DNA from 4 places in the Chryseobacterium sp. G0201 genome. Region 1 is predicted to be linked to each of the others. Evidence: riboswitches for the same ligand, from Rfam matches in the RefSeq annotation. Region 1 holds a riboswitch; each other region holds the start of a gene.
What was found. A riboswitch is a leader RNA that binds a small molecule or an ion and turns the genes downstream of it on or off. The one in region 1 is predicted to bind cobalamin.

Region 1 (4,476 bases):
CTGACTTCTGGAGCACTCAATCGTAATCACATCGGCGTCCATATCGGCTATATTTTGGATGATGTCATTAAATTCAGAATAACACATATGCGTATGAATCTGTGTCGCATCTTCCACACCGCTTGCCGAGATTCTAAAGGCTTCAACCGCCCATTTCAGATAATTCTGCCAGTCAGATTTTCTCAACGGAAGACCTTCACGAATCGCCGGTTCATCAATTTGGATGATTCTGATTCCCGCTTTTTCCAAATCATTCACCTCATCACGAATCGCTAATGCAATCTGTTTGCAAGTCAACGAACGAGGCTGGTCGTCACGCACAAAAGACCATTGAAGAATCGTTACAGGTCCCGTCAACATTCCTTTTACCCATTTTTTTGTTAAAGATTGCGCATATTCCGACCAATAAACCGTCATTGGATTCGGTCTGTGAACATCTCCAAAAATCACAGGTGGTTTCACGCAACGGCTTCCGTAACTTTGAACCCAACCGTTTTGAGTAAACGCAAATCCTGCCAATTGTTCCCCGAAATATTCCACCATATCGTTTCGCTCAAATTCTCCGTGAACCAATACATCGATCCCGATTTCTTCCTGCCAACGGATGGTTCTTTCGGTTTCCTGTTTCAGTAAATTGTCGTATTGTTCGGCATTTAATTCTCCTTTTTTGAATTTTGCACGCCAGGTTCTCACGTCTTTTGTCTGCGGAAACGAACCGATCGTTGTTGTAGGAAATAAAGGAAGTTGCAACACATTTTGCTGTGTTTCTTTTCTTACATTGAACGGAGAATTTCTCTGCGCATCTTCTTCAGTCGTCACATCAACACGGTTTTTCACGTCCTGATTGTGAATTAAGGTTGATATTTTACGGTTTTCAATTGCCTTTTTATTTTCAGCTAATTCCTGTAAAGTATTGTAAACCGGATTTTCTGAAGCCAGTTTTTTTAACGTAACAATTTCATGTACTTTTTGTTTTGCGAAAGCCATCCATTGTTTGATTTCGGGAGATAAAATATCTTCATTTTTCTCTGAATCAAGATCGAAAGGAGAGTGGAGCAATGAACAAGAAGGAGCAATAAAAACTCTTTCAGAACCAATTTTCTCAACAGCTTTTTTAATGAAATGTAGTGATTGGCTGAAATCATTTTTCCAGATATTTCTTCCGTCTACGATTCCCAAAGAAAGACTTAAAGTGTTTGGAATGGTTTGTAAAACTTCATCCAATTGTTCAGGTGAACGAATAAGATCAATATGTAAAACATCGATTGGAAGGGAAGTCACCAATGAGAGATTGTCTTTTAATCCATCAAAATAGGTGGCAACAATGAATTTTAGATTTGGAAACTGTTTTCTGATTTCAGCGTAGATCAATTGATACGTTTCTTTTGCTTTTTCATTTAAATCTAATGCTAAAAACGGCTCATCAAACTGAATATATTCTGCACCATGATTTTCTAATTCTTTTAAGATTTGAATATAAACTTGAACTAGGTTTTGGGCTAAATCTAACTTGTCAAAACCTTCTTCTTTTTCCTTTCCCAACAACAAATACGTCAACAAACCGATGATGACAGGCTTGGCGTTGATTCCTGCCTGCTTTGCGCTGATGAATTCCTGGATGATTTTATTGGAGAATAATGTAAACTCCTGATTTTTATTAAATTCTGGGACGATGTAGTGATAATTGGTATCAAACCATTTCGTCATTTCCATCGCGGTGATGTCCAAACCGTCTTTCTGGAAACCTCTTGCCATCGCAAAATAAAGGTCAAGTTCAGACTTTTTGAAAGCAATTTCCTGATAACGTTCGGGAATTGCTCCAACTGTCAACGTCATATCTAAAACCTGATCGTAATACGAAAAATCGTTGCAAGGAATAAGATCGATTCCTGCTTCCTGTTGCAGTTTCCAGTTGCTTTGGGAAATGGTTTTGCCAACTTCCAATAGTTCGTCTAAAACTATTTTTCCGGACCAATAGTTTTCACAAGCTTTTTTTAGTTCTCTGTTGCTACCAATACGCGGATAGCCAAGGATGTGTGTTTGCATTTTCTTTTAAACTTTTTAATTAAATAGTAATTGTAAAGTTCTTTTTGAATGCTTCAGAATGCCGTCGAAGAGAGAGCGTTTTTAGAAATAGAGTAGATACAATGAGGACGTAATTTTTCTTTTAATAAAGAGAATTAGTTTAAAAATCAATTTAAATTTTAAACCAAAATACGTTCAAAAGTATCATCTGTATGACCAAAAAGCTTCAAACCGCGAAAGCATTGTCAATTCGGAACAGGCAGGTCTCCTGACTTGTAACAATTTTTGTCATCCTTCCCGTTTTCACAGTGGATTTACTGGGACAAAAATCTTTTTGTGTTACTTACAGTTGCGCGACAGCTCGTGATTTTCACACGATTCCCTATTAATCTACGTTAAGTAAAACCTTTTCCGTTTGATGAAGTATGTTAAAGAACAAAATCTGGGATAAAGATATTGATTTAAGTAAATTGATTGGTTTTGGTTTAAAAATTAAGGATAATATTTTGTTTAAATAATATTTAATGGGTATTTATTCTGTAAATTTGAAAAAATTAATCTTAAAAAGAATATTATTCTGTGGAAAGACTGGATGAAAAGGATCTTCAACTGTTAAGAATCCTCCAAAAAAACGCAAAATTGACTGTAAAGGAGTTGGCTAAAGAAGTTAATCTTTCACCATCACCTGTTTTTGAGCGAATGAAAAGGCTGGAACAAGACGGTTATATTAAACATTACGCAGCCGTTTTGGAAGCCGAAAAATTGAATCGTGGTTTTACCGTTTTTTGTCAGGTCAAACTGAAAATTCATGACCGTTCTGTAGGAAATGAATTTGTCAAAGATATTTTACAGATCGATGAAGTGGCTGAATGTTATAATATTTCTGGAGATTTCGATTTTTTACTAAAGGTTCAGGTAAGGGATATGAAACATTATCAGGATTTTGTGTTCAATAAGTTGGGCTCTGTAGATTCCATCGGAAGTACGCATAGTACTTTTGTGATGGCGGAAGTGAAGAATATTTATGGGGTGAATATTTAGAAACTTTAAAATTTAATCATCTTCTACTCCTGATCCTACTCAAAGACACAGAGGTAATCCCCAAATAAGAAGCAATATAATGCTGCGGAATTCTGCGGATAATCTCAGGTGATTCCTCAAATAATTGATTGTATCGCTCTTCAGGGGTATCTTTTATTCTTGAAATAAATAGTTTTTGATATTTTAAAAGTCTTTGCTGCAAATTATTGTAATAGAAATCTTTGATGTAAGGATTGTTTTCCATTTTTTGTCTGAACTCTTCAAGAGAAGCACTGTAAACTAGGACAGGTTCTATTGTTTCAATGTTATAAAGACTTGGCGAACTATAAAAAAGACTTTCCCAGGACGAAATAAAAGCGCCTTCAAACATAAACTGAAAGGTGATTTCCTTCCCGTCATTATTGAGCCAGCCTCTCGTAACTCCCTTTTCAACGTAGTAAAATTTTCGGGCGATCTTGCCTTCTTCGATCAGCAGTTCCTTAGCTCCGAATTTTTCCTGTTCAAAATCACTGAGTATGATAGAGAGAATTTTTTCATCAAGATACATAAGTGCTTATTAGTGAATTGTCTATACGAAATTAGTCATTTTTTGGTCACTATTTAATGACTGCTCATATTTAGAATCATTTAACTTAAGTAATTGCTTACTTCAATTAAATTTTGATCAGGATCGCGGAAGGATACGGATCTCTAAAACGTTTTTTTTCGAAGAGACCGATCGGTGAAAGTTATTATGGAATTGAGAAAAAATTATTTAAGATAATGTACATTTATTAGTCCTTTATTAAAAGTTACTTTAACAGTATCCTTGTTTTTAAATTCAAAAATAGATTTTAAATTTTTTCTAATTCTACTTTTATTAATTTTTTCTAAATCATCTGTATCGTGAATAGACTCATTACTATTTAACCAAAAGATTTGATTCTCTTTATGATTAATTACTTGATAGGTTTTTACAATTCTTGATCCTTCCGTTATTGAATTTATGTAAAGTATTGAGTTATCAATAAGGTTGTGTACTCCGAAATAAAAACTACTTCCAAAGATTATAAGAGCTAAAATAATTACTGGAATTTGATCTAATTTAAGTGATTTTTTTATTTTGAAAATAATTATTGTTGCAATTATTACAAAAATTGATAAAGTGTATTTCCAAGAATAATTTTAAAAAATTTTTAAGTCATCATATAGGTATTTTTCTTTTATAATAGGCTTTAATACAAAGTCTTGTAGAGAGAATACGATAATGAAACAGAGGATGACTATTACATTTCTTTTTGAAAATTTGGGCATTAATTTTAAGGTAATATTTAAATTCTACATAATATTTTTCACCCTCACATGCTGCAACAGCATAATCGTCTTAGCATCCTTGATCTCGCCAGAATCTATCATCGCTAGGGTTTCATC
Region 2 (4,476 bases), 690 kb from region 1:
TTTAGTTTTTATAGAAACCGTTCGTTCCGATTCCTGTAGTGAAAGTTTTTAATAAAGAACCATTAGTTGCATTATAAACATTCACTTTACTGTCTGCAGTGAAACTTGCATCAGAAGCGAAGATTTTACCGTCAATTACATTAAATCCGTATAAATTTCCTGTTGTAGTCACAATAGGAGTAGTAGGAACAGTTGTAGAACCTACAGTCATAGAATATATTTTGTTGCTGGAATTGAAAAAGTAAAACTTATTCGCATCAATTCTTAATTTCTGAGCTTGAGGAATTGCCGTCAACGTTGTCGTTGTATATGCTCCTGTAGTTGAATTAATCTTATAAATGTAAGAATTCGTATTGTCAGAAGCCAACACATAAGCATCTCCGTTGTAAGAGATAAGATCTCTGATTATTCCGTTGCTTGGAAGTGTTACGGTTTTGTCAACAACGTTTGTTGAAGCTTTTACAATCGTAATTGTATATCCCGTTGGCAATTCGCTGTAAGGAGGAGTAGATTCGTAAGTAACACCGTCGGTTTGCACTACAATATTTCCGTTGGCTTCAACTACTTTTTCTGCAGATCTTGCGAAACTGATACTTTTTACAAAAGAATTGTCTTTGTTGTAAACATTCAGTTTCATTACGTCAAAAAAGTTATTGTTGGTTACGTAATACTGATTTCCGGAAAACGCAATATATCTCGGATTTTGAAGATTAGTCGTTACAGTAGCCTGTTTTTTAAAGGTATATCTGTTAACGATATCAATTTTATTAGGTACATTTGAAACCAGATAAGCATTGTTTCCGTCAAAACCTATTGTCTGTAAAACATTCCCTAAAACCTCATTATTTTTTCCTGAATAAATTTTGTTAGCTAATGCAGAAAGGTCATTGGTAACAAAAGAAACCTCTGCTGTCGGAGTTGTAAATCCGCCTTCGTTGGTGATAAGAATTCCGTTTTCAAAGGTAGTTTCTAAAACAACATCGTCGCTGTCACTGCTACAAGAAACATTGAAAAGTAATGTTGCAGCAAATGCAAGGGATAAAATTTTTCTGATATTCATTATATTTAATTATTTATTTAAAAATTGATATTCAAATTCACACTATAATTTCTCAAAGGCATCGGATAAAATGCTGTTGTCGCATATACTTGGTTAAAAATATTATTCACTTTAAAACCTACTGTGTAATTTTTAAGAATCGTTGCAGAAATACCTGCATTCATTACAAAATAAGGTTCCAAAGCATCTTCTCTTTTTTCGTCGGTATCTGCATAGGTTAGCCCGTTGAACATTCCCTGAACATACAATCTCATAAAATCATATTGATAATCAATGTTTCCAAATAACTTGTGGAAAGGAACGTACATCAGCTGTTTATCCGTGTCAAGATTGGTAGATTTGGTGTATGAATAGCCTAAATTCGTTCTCAGATTATGCTTCCCGAATTTTTTTTCATAATCGATTCTGGATTCAATTCCATAAGATTCAACTCTGTTGGTGTTGAAAGCGGAGTAATATCCTAGCGGACTAGGCAACCATTGGATCATATCCTTAATCTTCATGTAATATGGAGTGACCGAAAGCTGTACATCAGCAATTTTGAACTGATTTCTCAATTCAATCTGATAAGATGTCTCTGGTTTCAAATCTTTATTTCCGCCCGGGCTCCAGTACAGATCATTAAATGTTGGAAATCTGAAATTCCTTGAAGCACTGATTCCCACATTATACCAATCGACAGCATTCCACTTCCCTGAAAACGAAAATTGGAGTGGCGAACTGATATCTTCAACAAAATCTTTTTTAACTCCGGCTTCAAAACGAAGATCTTTCGTCGTGAAATAACGCAATAATCCTGCTACAGAACCTACATTTCTGCTTATATGATCGATTCCGGATGCATAACCTTCTCCTTTATTAACCTGAAATTCTGTAATTAAGTTGAAATTTAATTTTGGAACAATAAAATAATTAAAATCATTTTTCAAAATATAATTTTTTCCTGTTCCACCACTTGTTTTTGGTCCGTCGATATTCCCAAAATATTGGAAATTTTCTTCCGTATAAGCTGCTTTAAATGAATTGCTGAACTTAGTTTTATTCCAATCCCACGAGATTAAACTTCTTACATTTTGAGTTCCATATTTTGTAGGAGTCTGACTTTCAAAGAAAACAGGATAATGCTGATTTCCATTAAAAAATTCAGAGATCCATGAGATCTGATGATGAGGTGCTATTTTATAAGCTGCCGAAAAATTTAAATTGGTATTGTTGTATTTTCCGTTTCTGTTGATATAATCACGTGACTCTTCAACTTCGTAATCATTTTCACTTATCGAATAATGACCGGAGGCCTTGAAACTGAATTTCTCGTTGCTGTAAGAAGCCTTAAGCAAATTATTGTAGGTGCCGAAAGATGCCGCTTCAGAAAATAACGAAGCATGAGCGCCTCTGTTAAAATCCAGATTATTATTTAAATGAATGCTTCCACCGATCGCGCCGCTGCCATAACTTACACTTCCTCCGCCAGATTTTACAATAAGCTGATCAAATCCCCCAAAAGGAATATTATTAACGTCACCCTGACCCAAAAAGTTAGAGTTAATATTAATTCCGTTCCATACAAAAGCGGTTTGCGATGCTGTTGTCCCTCTGAAAGATGGCGAAGAAACTGCTCCACGACCATTTTCTTTAATATAAACGGCAGATTGAAAACGTAAAAGTTCAGAAAGATTGGTTGAGTTTTTCTCAGCATCCTGAGGAGTAATGGTGGTAACGTTATGAAAAAGTTTAACCTTACTCATTTGGTTATCAAAAACATAAACGGTATCTATGGTTTTCTCCTGTGCGAAAAGAAAACAACCATAAGACGAAAAAAGCAGTACTAAAGATCTTTTTATATCCATTACTATTTTACTTTTCCTCCGAAAGCAATCTATTTTTTTATTATAATTTTGGCAGGTCTCCTGACTTTCGCTTTCTACACCTTCCCGTTTGCACAGTGGTTTTTCGTAGAAATTTTGGTTGCGATTTACAGTTGCGGGGACAGTTTGGGGTTCTCACCCAATTCCCTTTTCATTCCAATACATTGGAAACCAAAATTTTTGCAAAGGTAAATTTATTAAATTGAAATGCAAAATCGAGAAAGCCTTAAATCAAAAAATCTCACGATAGCTATTATTCAAAATTGCCTATTACCAATTACTCATTACCTATTTTTCAGGAGCTATTTCCCGCTTTCCGTTACAATCTTTTTTTTCAAAAAAGGATTTTCACTGCAATCGGGGCTAGGGTATTTATCGCCTTTTCAATTGTTCCCGTCATTGCGAACCGAATGTGAAGCAATCTCATAAAAAAATTAGTGATAAAAAAGATTGCTTCGTCGCTTTGCTCCTCGCAATGACAATAAACTTTACTGAATGAAACGCCTTTGCCAACGAAAATATTCTCAATAATTTTAAAGAAAACCTTTGTGATCTTTGTGTTTAAAACAAAAATAGTTCTACAAAAACGTAGCATCAAAATAAAACGGCAACAAATCTTTAATAGAATTCACTTTCACGACCACATCATTCATGCTCGAAAAATAAAGATCAATATTTTCATTCTGCTTGGTTTCATATTCAATTAAGCTTTGTCTGCAAGCTCCACAAGGCGGAATTGGCGGATTTTTCTCGTGAAATTCTCTCGGTCCGCCAACAATAAAGATCTTTTTGATCTTTTCATTCGGAAAATTGGCTGCTACCCAGAATAAAGTCGTTCTTTCGGCACAAAGACCGGACGGAAAAGCTGCATTTTCCTGATTATTTCCGGAGAATATTTCTCCATTTTCCAATAAAACCGAACAGCCTACCAAAAAGTTGGAATAAGGGGCGTAAGCATTTTCTCTGGCTTGTTTTGCTCTTGCGAACAACGTATTTTCTATATCGCTAAGTTCACTGTTATTTTTAAAATATTCGTAACCTATCTGTATGTCTTTTTTCATATATTGTGGACCTAAAAAAGGGGGATAAAATTAGCTCTTTTTCATCAGGTGGACAATATTATTTTATCCTTCAAAATTTTTAATTAAAATTCAAAACATCAAACATGTTATACACTCCTATAAAATTCAGAAATGTTGAGTTAAAGAACCGTTGGGTAATGTCTCCAATGTGTATGTATTCTTGTGAAAACGGGATGGCTAATGATTTTCATTATGTACATTACGGAAGCAGGTCGCAGGGCGGAACAGGATTAATTATGGTAGAAGCAACCGGAGTTGAACCCCGCGGAAGGATCACCAACCATTGCATGGGTATCTGGAATGACGAACAGGCCGAGAAACTACAGAAAATTGTTGAGTTTGTACATAAAAATTCAGACAGCAAAATAGGAATACAAATTGCTCATGCAGGAAGAAAAGGTTCAACTTGGAACAATCTGCAAATCCCTGTTGAAGAAGGTTGGGAAACTGTTGCGCCAAGCCCGATTCC
Region 3 (4,476 bases), 580 kb from region 1:
AATTGCAATTGTTTAAATACCTCCCGAAAAGCATTTAATTTATATATTTGAAGAGTCAAAAATTTTTCATGATGATTTCCGCAAAAAAAGTATTTTATTTATCAATTTTCAGTGTTTTTTCTTTAAGCTTAATGAAAGGACAAAATAAAGTTCCTTTTGGAGTTGTAAAAGCTGAAGAAGGCTACGCCATGGTACGTGTTGCTAAGGATAATTACCGAAAAATTGTGGATAAAATCCGTATGCGCCGGGGAGATGTTTTTGTCTATGTAAAACCTGCTCCCGGAGAAACAGAATGGATCTGGATAAAATATCCTGATAAAGACGACACCGAAAAACCTTTCGTAAGATATGACTCTCTGAACAAAGAAGGTATGGTGAACAAAGACCGTATTGCTTATATCGATCAGTTACCACCTTACACGCCTTCCAAATCTAAAAACGGAAAATCTCTTATTTTCACAGATAACACCGATCCGAAAATTCCGGCTAACCAAAGAAGTAAAGTTATTATTGACGTTTACCCATCCAACGCGAGTTACCGTAAAAAGGAAAAAGATGCTAACGGAAAAATTCTGACCATAGATAAAGTAAAACCTTGGGGAATAGGCAACGAGCTTCCCGAAGGTATGACAGAAATTAAATCTATCAGAGTACAGCAGCCCGGAAGAGGTTCTGTTTTTGTGAGAGAAGCTGTTAAAAATTTATTTCAACCGACAATGGATTTCAATAATGTTGGGGTAACTTCTATCGATAATGATCACATTTTTCTTTATATGATCAATGGTTCAGGCGAAAACCGTTATACCACGCTTTGGACGATCAAAGAAGGAAAAGTTATCAGCCAGATCATCTATAATAATCCGGAATAATTCGTTTATCTTTCATATAATCCTTATTTTTGCACCGAAAAGTTATTTTGCTGTTGGCTTCTAGCCGATACATTTAGCTTTTTAGAAACTGGTTCTGCTTAACTGCAGATTAAAAGGGAATCGTGTGAAAATCACGAACTGTCGCGCAACTGTAAGTAACGAAAGTCTTTATCAAGAATCCACTGTGCGAGGCATGGGAAGGAGATAAAGATGTTACGAGTCAGGAGACCTGCCTATTTCTTTAAGACAAAAACTTTCGCGATCTGAAGTTTATTGATCAATGGTTTTTCAGGAATTTCTGTGTTCCTGTTATTTTCTGTTTGTTTCAATATTCTTTCTTTTCGCTTTAATTAATAATGAAATATGACTACAGAAGAAAGAATTCAAGCATCCGAAACCAGCATCTTTAAAGCGGTTTTTCCTAACACAACCAATCATTACGACACCCTTTTTGGTGGTACAGCGATGCAATTGATGGATGAAGTGGCATTTATCACCGCTACCCGATTTGCCAGAAAAAGAGTGGTAACGGTAAGCAGTGACAAGATCGATTTTAAAAGACCAATTCCTGCAGGAACTATTGTGGAACTAATTGGAAAAGTTTCCCATGTTGGAAAAACAAGTATGAAAGTGAATGTAGAGATCTACACGGAGCAAATGTATTCTTACGAAAGAGAAAGAGCGATTGTGGGTGATTTTACTTTTGTGGCGATTGATGAATTTAAAAAGCCAATTCAGATATTATAAATATTTAGGGTTTCGGCGGCCTTTGGCCGCCGAAACCTATTTTTACTTTTTATTTTATCACAAGGATAAACAAAGTTTCCTTATGGTTTGTATTCATATTATGGTAAACAAAGCCGCTTCGCTTAACAAGGTAATACTATAAACTTCATTTACATTATAAAAAGAAAAAATTATCTCACAACCTTCTCAGTTTCCAAATTCTTGATCATCAAAAACTGGAAAGCCTCTCCCATTTCATCAGAAGCTCTGCTGATGGCATTTTCAAGCATATTTCTTACTTGATTTTCGGTTACTCCGGCTTCTGTCCAGCTTTTTCCTGATGTGTGCGAATTTAAGATGAAAGGCATAATTCTGTCAATCGCACAGGCAAAAATAGCATCAGGAGTTTGTTCTTCTTCAAATTCAAGCCAAAGATTAAAGAATTCAGTGCGTAATGGTTCATCCAAAATTCCGAAAATATTTTGAGCGGACTGTTTTTCTCTTTCAAATTTCCCAACCATTGCTGCTTCGTCAAATAAGAAAGTATCTCCTGCTTCAATTTCCACCAAATCATGTATAGAAAGCATTCTGATTACTCTTAACAAATCAATATCCGCTCTGTTTTTCGCATATGGAAAAAGGATTTGAGCTAAAATAATAATCTGCCATGAATGCTCAGCCGTATTTTCTCTTCTCGAATCATCGGCGTTATAATTTCTTCTCTGTACATTTTTTAAAGCATCAACGGCTAAAATAAAATCAATCTCCTTCTGTATCTTCATTTTTAATCTTTATAATATTCACTTATTGGATAGTCTTTAATATTGGCTGTCCATTTATCATCTTCGAGTTCTCTTTTTGTCACCTTTACCCTTTCGTCACCGCCTGTTGCATCCTCTTCCAATTCATACACTTTTAGCAAACCTTTTTTTGGAACAACAGTATATTCTGTCGTAAGATGCCAGCAACAACCAGATTTTGCATAAGTAATTAAACGTTTGCGTTCAGAATCTGTCTGAAACATTCCCAGATTTTCATATGCCAGATTTGTCAGTTCTTCACTTATTACAAACTGTTTTTTAGTGGAATTAAAAACGTAAACCTCATATGACGGACCTCCATAACTACTTTCATTTCCATTTCTTATCGCTAAATCTTCAGTTCCGTCAAAATTAAAATCATCAAAAATCAATGGACTTTGTTCATCATATAACTGAATAATATTGGCTGTCGGTTTCTGATCTTCTTTTAAGTAAAAATTCAGATCCTCAGAAGTGAAAGTCTGAAATTTTTTGGAAGTTTTTTTATCTATCAGATCAATGACAGCTTTTCCTCTGCATTCATCTTTATCGCAGTTTTCAACATTAATTTTAACGTCATAATTTTTGGATGCATCTTTTAATTCAAAATGATTTTGCCCAAAAGCAGCAACAGCAAAAAGTGTAAACGGTAATAAAAATCTAGAATTCATCATACATGTATTTAAAATTTTTAGTTGAATTGTCAACCAAATACTATTGCAAAAATAAGGGTTTTGATCGTAAAGCTTATTTATCTGAGAGATTAATTGTATTTTTAGTAGAAATATTTAAGATGAATCCAAAATTTAATTATCCGACAGAAATTAAGGGAAACAGAAAGTTATATTCTTTATTAAAAGGACTTAACCATCCATTAGAGGTCATCAGTGGAAACCATCAATCTGTAGGTGATAGTTATTATATCAAAGCAAGTTTTACCGATAAAAACTTCATCTTTTCTCAGGATAAAGAGTTTGTTGAATATATTTTAAAACAGAATCATAAAAATTATCATAAATCTGAGATCCAATCTGTTACTTTGGGGAAATATTTAGGAAAAGGTTTATTAACAAACAACGGAAAAGATTGGTTGAAGCAAAGAAGACTGATCCAGCCGGGTTTCAGTAAGGCAAAAATTGCCAATCTTGTTTCCATTATGGAAGAAGAAATCGATAAATCTCTTGAATCATTCAAAAGCGAATCGGAGGTAGATCTGTACGATTTTTTTCATTCGCTGGCCTTCAATATTGTTGCTAAAACCCTTTTCAGTTCTGATGTTGACGAAAATACGGTGAATGAATTAAGTAAAATCATCACAGAAGTTCAGGAAGTTTCTACCAAAGAAGTTCGTTTACCTTTTTACACGCAAATCTTAAATATTTTCGGTGTTATTGATAAAAACATTGAAAAAAGTAAGAGATCAAAAGCGATCATCCAAAGCATTTTAGATAAAAGAAGAACTTCAAAAGAGGAAAAGAACGATTTGCTAGATATGCTTATTCAAACACGATATGAAGATACGCAACTCCCAATGTCGGACGAACAATTGGTTGATGAAATGCTCATTCTTTTTATTGCCGGACATGAAACGACTGCCAACGCTTTAAGTTTTATCTTTTTTGAAATCAGTCAAAACCCAAAAGCTGAGGAAAAATTAAAAAAGGAAATAGAAAATGAAGAAGAAATGGTTTTTACTTCAGAAAATTTAATGAAGAAATCATTTACAGTCAATATTATCAAAGAAGCGATGCGTCTGCATTCTCCCGCTTGGGCGATTGATCGTGAAGCTTTAGAAGATGACAGTTTTAAAGAATATTCGTGGCCAAAAGGCACTTTGATCATCCTTTATATCAGCGGACTTCACAGAAATCCAAAATATTGGGAACATCCGGATTCATTTATTCCTGAACGTTTTGAGGATGAAAATTCTAAAAATTTCGCCTACTATCCTTTCGGAGCCGGGCCTCGACTTTGCATCGGTGAGCATTTTGCCATGATGGAAATGGCTCTCATCATCCGTAAATTCTACAAAAGATTCACTTTTATATCATATCAGAAAAAATTAGAGAAAAAAGCTCTTG
Region 4 (4,476 bases), 2.3 Mb from region 1:
AGAAAGATATAACTCCCTCTGGATATATTGATTCTGAATCTTAATCGAAGAAACCGTATCTACATATTGAGTATAATCGTAGGCAAATTTAGCTTTTAACTGTGTTTCAAATTTGGGAAAGATCTTTTTTCTGAAATTAGCCTGAACAAAATAATTTTCATCAACCATTCTTTGCCCTCTAGCATCAAAACGGTTGTTGACAATAGCTCCGGGAATCCCTCGGTTTGATAAATAGCCGTAACCTCTTACATTCCAGCTTCCGTTATTTACAATTCCATTAATGCTTGTTTCAAAACGTTTTGCTCTGATATCAGAATCAAATCTTTTAAAAATCGTGTCATAAGCAATGGCTCCGTCAGGATATTTTCTCGAGTATCTGTATTTATAAACACCATCACTCTGTATAAATTCTGAACTAAAACTTGCAGAAACCTTATCCGAAATTTTCTGCTCTAAACGAAATGAAGGATTAAAAAGCTCTATAGAACTATTTTTTAGTCTAATAACTAAATTTGTTTTTTGATTTCCTTTAAAACTTGGCGTTTTCGGCTGAAGATAAATAGATCCTGATGACCCGAAATCTTTCGCAGGTTGAAAAATTTCGCTTTTTTGTCCGTTATACAGTGAAATTTCTTCAATATCATCTAAAGAAAATCGTCCCAGATCTACTAAGCCATTTTGTGCATTTCCCAATTGAATTCCATCATAAAAAACTCCGACATGCTGACTTCCCAAACTTCGGATATTGATGGTTTTCATTCCTCCAATTCCACCGTAATCTTTAATCTGAACTCCGGAAAAATAACGCAATGCATCAGCAACCGACTGGCTGTTTAGTCTTTCCAATTGTTCTCCCGAAAGCGTTTGCGCTGGAAGAATTTCTTTAAAATTCTTTTTGTAAATATTGACAGCCTTGATCGATTTCTCTTTTATACTGTCTTTCTTGGTTTGAGAAAAGTATAATTGAGCCGTTAGCACAAAAATTGTGATAATAACTTTATAAAATCCGGAAGTAAATTTTGATACCATTAGCTCTTTGAAAATAATAACGCTAATGGATATAAGAATGCAGCAATGAAAAGCACAGCAATATAACTGCACAGAATCATTGTTGTCCTAAGCTTTATTCCACGAAAGCGTCAAACGTTAAATCTTCTGGCAGGTCTTCTGACTTACTCCATTTTTGAAATCCTTCCCATTATAAAAAACAGTGGATATAATTTTCAAAAACTTTTTTGTGGAGCTTACAGCAGCGGGTCTGTTCCGGATTTACACCGAATTCCCTTTTAAGCGCTTTTTATGGCTCACCAGATTTCGGCAAAGATAGAAAATTATTGGCAGATACAATATTTTAATTAATTGCATGATATTCAATTAATTAAAACAATTTTTAATTTTAATAACGGAATTTTTTTAACGCAAAGTTTAATTTTCAGTTGTGAATATTTTTAAGGAGCAAAAAAGAAATCAATTAAAATTGATTTGATGAAGCTTATGGATTTTTTTAACGATAAACCCCGGTGACTTCGAGAACCTCAGTCACCGGGGTTTTATAAATTGAGTACACAGTTGGTGGCTGAGGCTCTCGAAGCCACCATTATTTATTTAAATCCCAAAATTGATAAAAACACTCAATCGGGATTTTGCTTCAATATCACCTCCTACCAAATTAGAATACGCAGGAAGCATGACTTCACTTCCAAGACTAAACTTTTTATAAGAGGCTTCAAAACCCAATTTTCCATACAAAGCACTTCCTGCGGTATTGGGTAAATCTTCACGAAACTGTTTATTTCGATCATAAACTTCTCCCTGCATTCCTGCTTTTCCTGAAAAAATTACTTTTTCATTGGCGATAAATTGATAGAATCCAGTAGCAGAATAATTCCATTGGTTTCCAAAATCATAATGCTTTTTGTTCTCTGTTTTAATGGTATAATCTGTGTTTAAAAGAACAGCAACTTTATTTTTCTGAAATTTGTAATTCAAAACCATCTGATAATCCCAGCTTCCTGTTCCTAACTGAAAACTTGGATTAACTCCTGTGATTCCTTTTTCATCAAATTTTCCCAGCGGAACTTTTACTCCAATTCCTCCATTTAATTGATGAATATTATCTTTTGAATTGATCAACTGATAAATTCCCATTAGATTTAAATCTCCAATTCCATTAATCTTTATATCACCCTGCATTGTTTTCTTTTCATGAAAATGAAATGGTAAACTCGCATACACACTTAGCTTTTTAGTTAAAGGAATTTTCCCCCAAAGTTGAATGGTATTGAAATATTGATCTTGCGATAAATCCTTTACAAATAGATTCTCTTTCGCTTTATAATGTTGTGCAAAATATTTAATCCCTATAAATTGTGGATTTAATAAAGACTCAAAACCAGAAGAACCGTTTCCTGCAGCGCATCCGCAGGCATCGCAATCATCAAAAACCATTTCATTAAAATCAGTAGGAATATAAAGACTATCACCGATTGTTTTAGCCTGAAATAAATTACATAAAATCAAGCTTATTATTAAAATTATTCTTTTCATGTTTACTCAGCAAATTTTGGATTTGAAATGAAGTTTTTATCAGACAGTGTTTTCAAAAAGGCGATAATAAAAATCTTTTCCTGATCGTTCATCGCAATTCCGACATGTCCGTTTTGTTTTAATTGAGGATCAAGATTAGGATTATCTTCCACATTATCTGAATAGAAATTAAGTACTGCATTTAGTGTGTAAAATCTTCCGTCATGCATGTACGGGGCAGTATATTCAATATTTCGCAAACTTGGAACACGGAATTTCATCCAATCATTTTGATCAAGCGTCACTCGATATCGTCCGGCATCTTTGAATTGCGTATTGTAATACATTCCTGTATTTCTGAAACTTTCATCTGTAAATAATTCTCCACTGTGGCAGGAAGCACATTTCTGCTGAAATAAATTCATTCCCTGAGTTTCTTCTGAGGTGAAATTTTCTTTTCCTTGCTTAAATCTGTCATACTTTGAATCTGCAGAAATCATCGTCGCCATAAATTGTGACAACGCTTTTAACACCCTTTCCCCTGTGATACTTTCATCGCCATACGCTGATTTGAAAAGTTTTTTATACTTAGAATCTGCGCTTAATTTTGAAATTACTTCAGGCATCGAACTATCCATTTCATTCGCATCTGTGATGGGAATAATGGGTTGTTCGTTGAGATTATGAATGACTCCGTCCCACATATATCGTTTTAAAAATGCCATATTCTGAATCGCCGGAGCATTTCTGATTCCAATTCGATCATCAACACCATGACTTACTGTGTGACCGTGATGGGTAAATGCATTTTCCTGAATATGACAGAAGCCACATGAAATGGTATTGTTTCGTGAAAGTCTGCCTTCATAGAATAATTTTCGTCCCAGCTCTACTCCTTTTTTCGTAATTGGATTTCCTGATTGATCAAAAGTCAATTCAGAAAAATAGGAAGGAAACTCCAAGTTGTAGGCTTCGTCTTTTTCCAACGGCTCAATTACCTCATCAGAACACGACACAATATTTAGAAAAGAGAAAAGAATAATCCCCGTTTTAATTATTTTAATCATTGTGAACGTGATCTACTTTAAACATCTTCGTTAAATTGTTTGTTACGCTCACCAAATGCTGACTAGAGCCCATCATCATGTCATTGGTAGAAGTCAAAGTAAGCGGAGTTTCTCCACTCAGATATTGATTAAGATCTGCCAGAATATGAATGGACGGCGTAATTTTACTCGTAACTCTTGCTGTAGTCGGAAGATTCAACGTAACTTCTCGGTAAAGATCGGGTGTATTATTTGCTGTTGTATTTCCCATGTTTCCGGTGTGGTTCATAAACTCTGTAACAGGAGAACTTGTTCCGTATTTCCCTTCCAGTTTTACGAAAACATAGCCGGCTGCCCAAGACCATGACATTCCTTTCTGCTTGGCTTTATTCCAGAATTCTGCCTGTCCGTCTTGTCCCAACAGATAAGCTTTTTGACTGATTCCCAATCCGAATTTTATTTTTTTATAATTGTTTTTTGGAACTCCATTTAGGTTAAGATAAATAATTCCGGCTACCGCGTCGGCTTGGTCTACGATAAAAGCACCTTTATCAGGATTATTTTCATTATATTTAAATTCGTTTCCGTTTTCATCGAATAAACTGATGTTGCTCACCACATATTTTAGCGCAGAAAACTGATGTTTTTGTCCTTGCGAAGAAGTTTGCGTGGTTTGATTTAAAACAATATCTCCCAGATTATTAAACCCGTTTTCAAATTTTATCTGAAGATTTCCCGGAGTTTCATTGGTTGAATCATCGTCGTCATTATTTCGACAAGAAGTTAAGGTGAATACAGTAATGGCAATACAGAATAATGATAAAAATTTATAAATTTTCATTGTTGATTTTTTAGTGTTATAATATGTTGATACGCCCATCGCGATAGGGATGGAAGCGGTTAT

Region 2: linked by a shared signal. The riboswitch ahead of EG348_RS01270 (TonB-dependent receptor plug domain-containing protein) and the one ahead of metE (5-methyltetrahydropteroyltriglutamate--homocysteine S-methyltransferase) in region 1 are both predicted to bind cobalamin.
Region 3: linked by a shared signal. The riboswitch ahead of EG348_RS00770 (acyl-CoA thioesterase) and the one ahead of metE (5-methyltetrahydropteroyltriglutamate--homocysteine S-methyltransferase) in region 1 are both predicted to bind cobalamin.
Region 4: linked by a shared signal. The riboswitch ahead of EG348_RS08670 (TonB-dependent receptor plug domain-containing protein) and the one ahead of metE (5-methyltetrahydropteroyltriglutamate--homocysteine S-methyltransferase) in region 1 are both predicted to bind cobalamin.

Annotation. Positions count from the first base shown of each region.
Region 1 covers NZ_CP033917.1:4,416,056-4,420,531, reverse strand. Annotated here, with positions in the region: gene metE (5-methyltetrahydropteroyltriglutamate--homocysteine S-methyltransferase) at 1-2,046, opposite strand, end outside; cobalamin riboswitch at 2,266-2,450, opposite strand; gene EG348_RS19845 (Lrp/AsnC family transcriptional regulator) at 2,605-3,066, shown strand; gene EG348_RS19840 (Crp/Fnr family transcriptional regulator) at 3,083-3,613, opposite strand; gene nudK (GDP-mannose pyrophosphatase NudK) at 4,384-4,476, opposite strand, start outside.
Region 2 covers NZ_CP033917.1:297,226-301,701, reverse strand. Annotated here, with positions in the region: gene EG348_RS01275 (hypothetical protein) at 2-1,060, opposite strand; gene EG348_RS01270 (TonB-dependent receptor plug domain-containing protein) at 1,078-2,907, opposite strand; cobalamin riboswitch at 2,940-3,116, opposite strand; gene EG348_RS01265 (cytidine deaminase) at 3,504-3,986, opposite strand; gene namA (NADPH dehydrogenase NamA) at 4,091-4,476, shown strand, end outside.
Region 3 covers NZ_CP033917.1:185,572-190,047, forward strand. Annotated here, with positions in the region: gene EG348_RS00765 (hypothetical protein) at 69-869, shown strand; cobalamin riboswitch at 942-1,121, shown strand; gene EG348_RS00770 (acyl-CoA thioesterase) at 1,233-1,616, shown strand; gene EG348_RS00775 (HD domain-containing protein) at 1,787-2,377, opposite strand; gene EG348_RS00780 (XAC2610-related protein) at 2,380-3,069, opposite strand; gene EG348_RS00785 (cytochrome P450) at 3,189-4,476, shown strand, end outside.
Region 4 covers NZ_CP033917.1:1,927,997-1,932,472, reverse strand. Annotated here, with positions in the region: gene EG348_RS08670 (TonB-dependent receptor plug domain-containing protein) at 1-1,029, opposite strand, end outside; cobalamin riboswitch at 1,140-1,327, opposite strand; gene EG348_RS08665 (transporter) at 1,606-2,547, opposite strand; gene EG348_RS08660 (cytochrome-c peroxidase) at 2,550-3,593, opposite strand; gene EG348_RS08655 (MbnP family protein) at 3,586-4,413, opposite strand.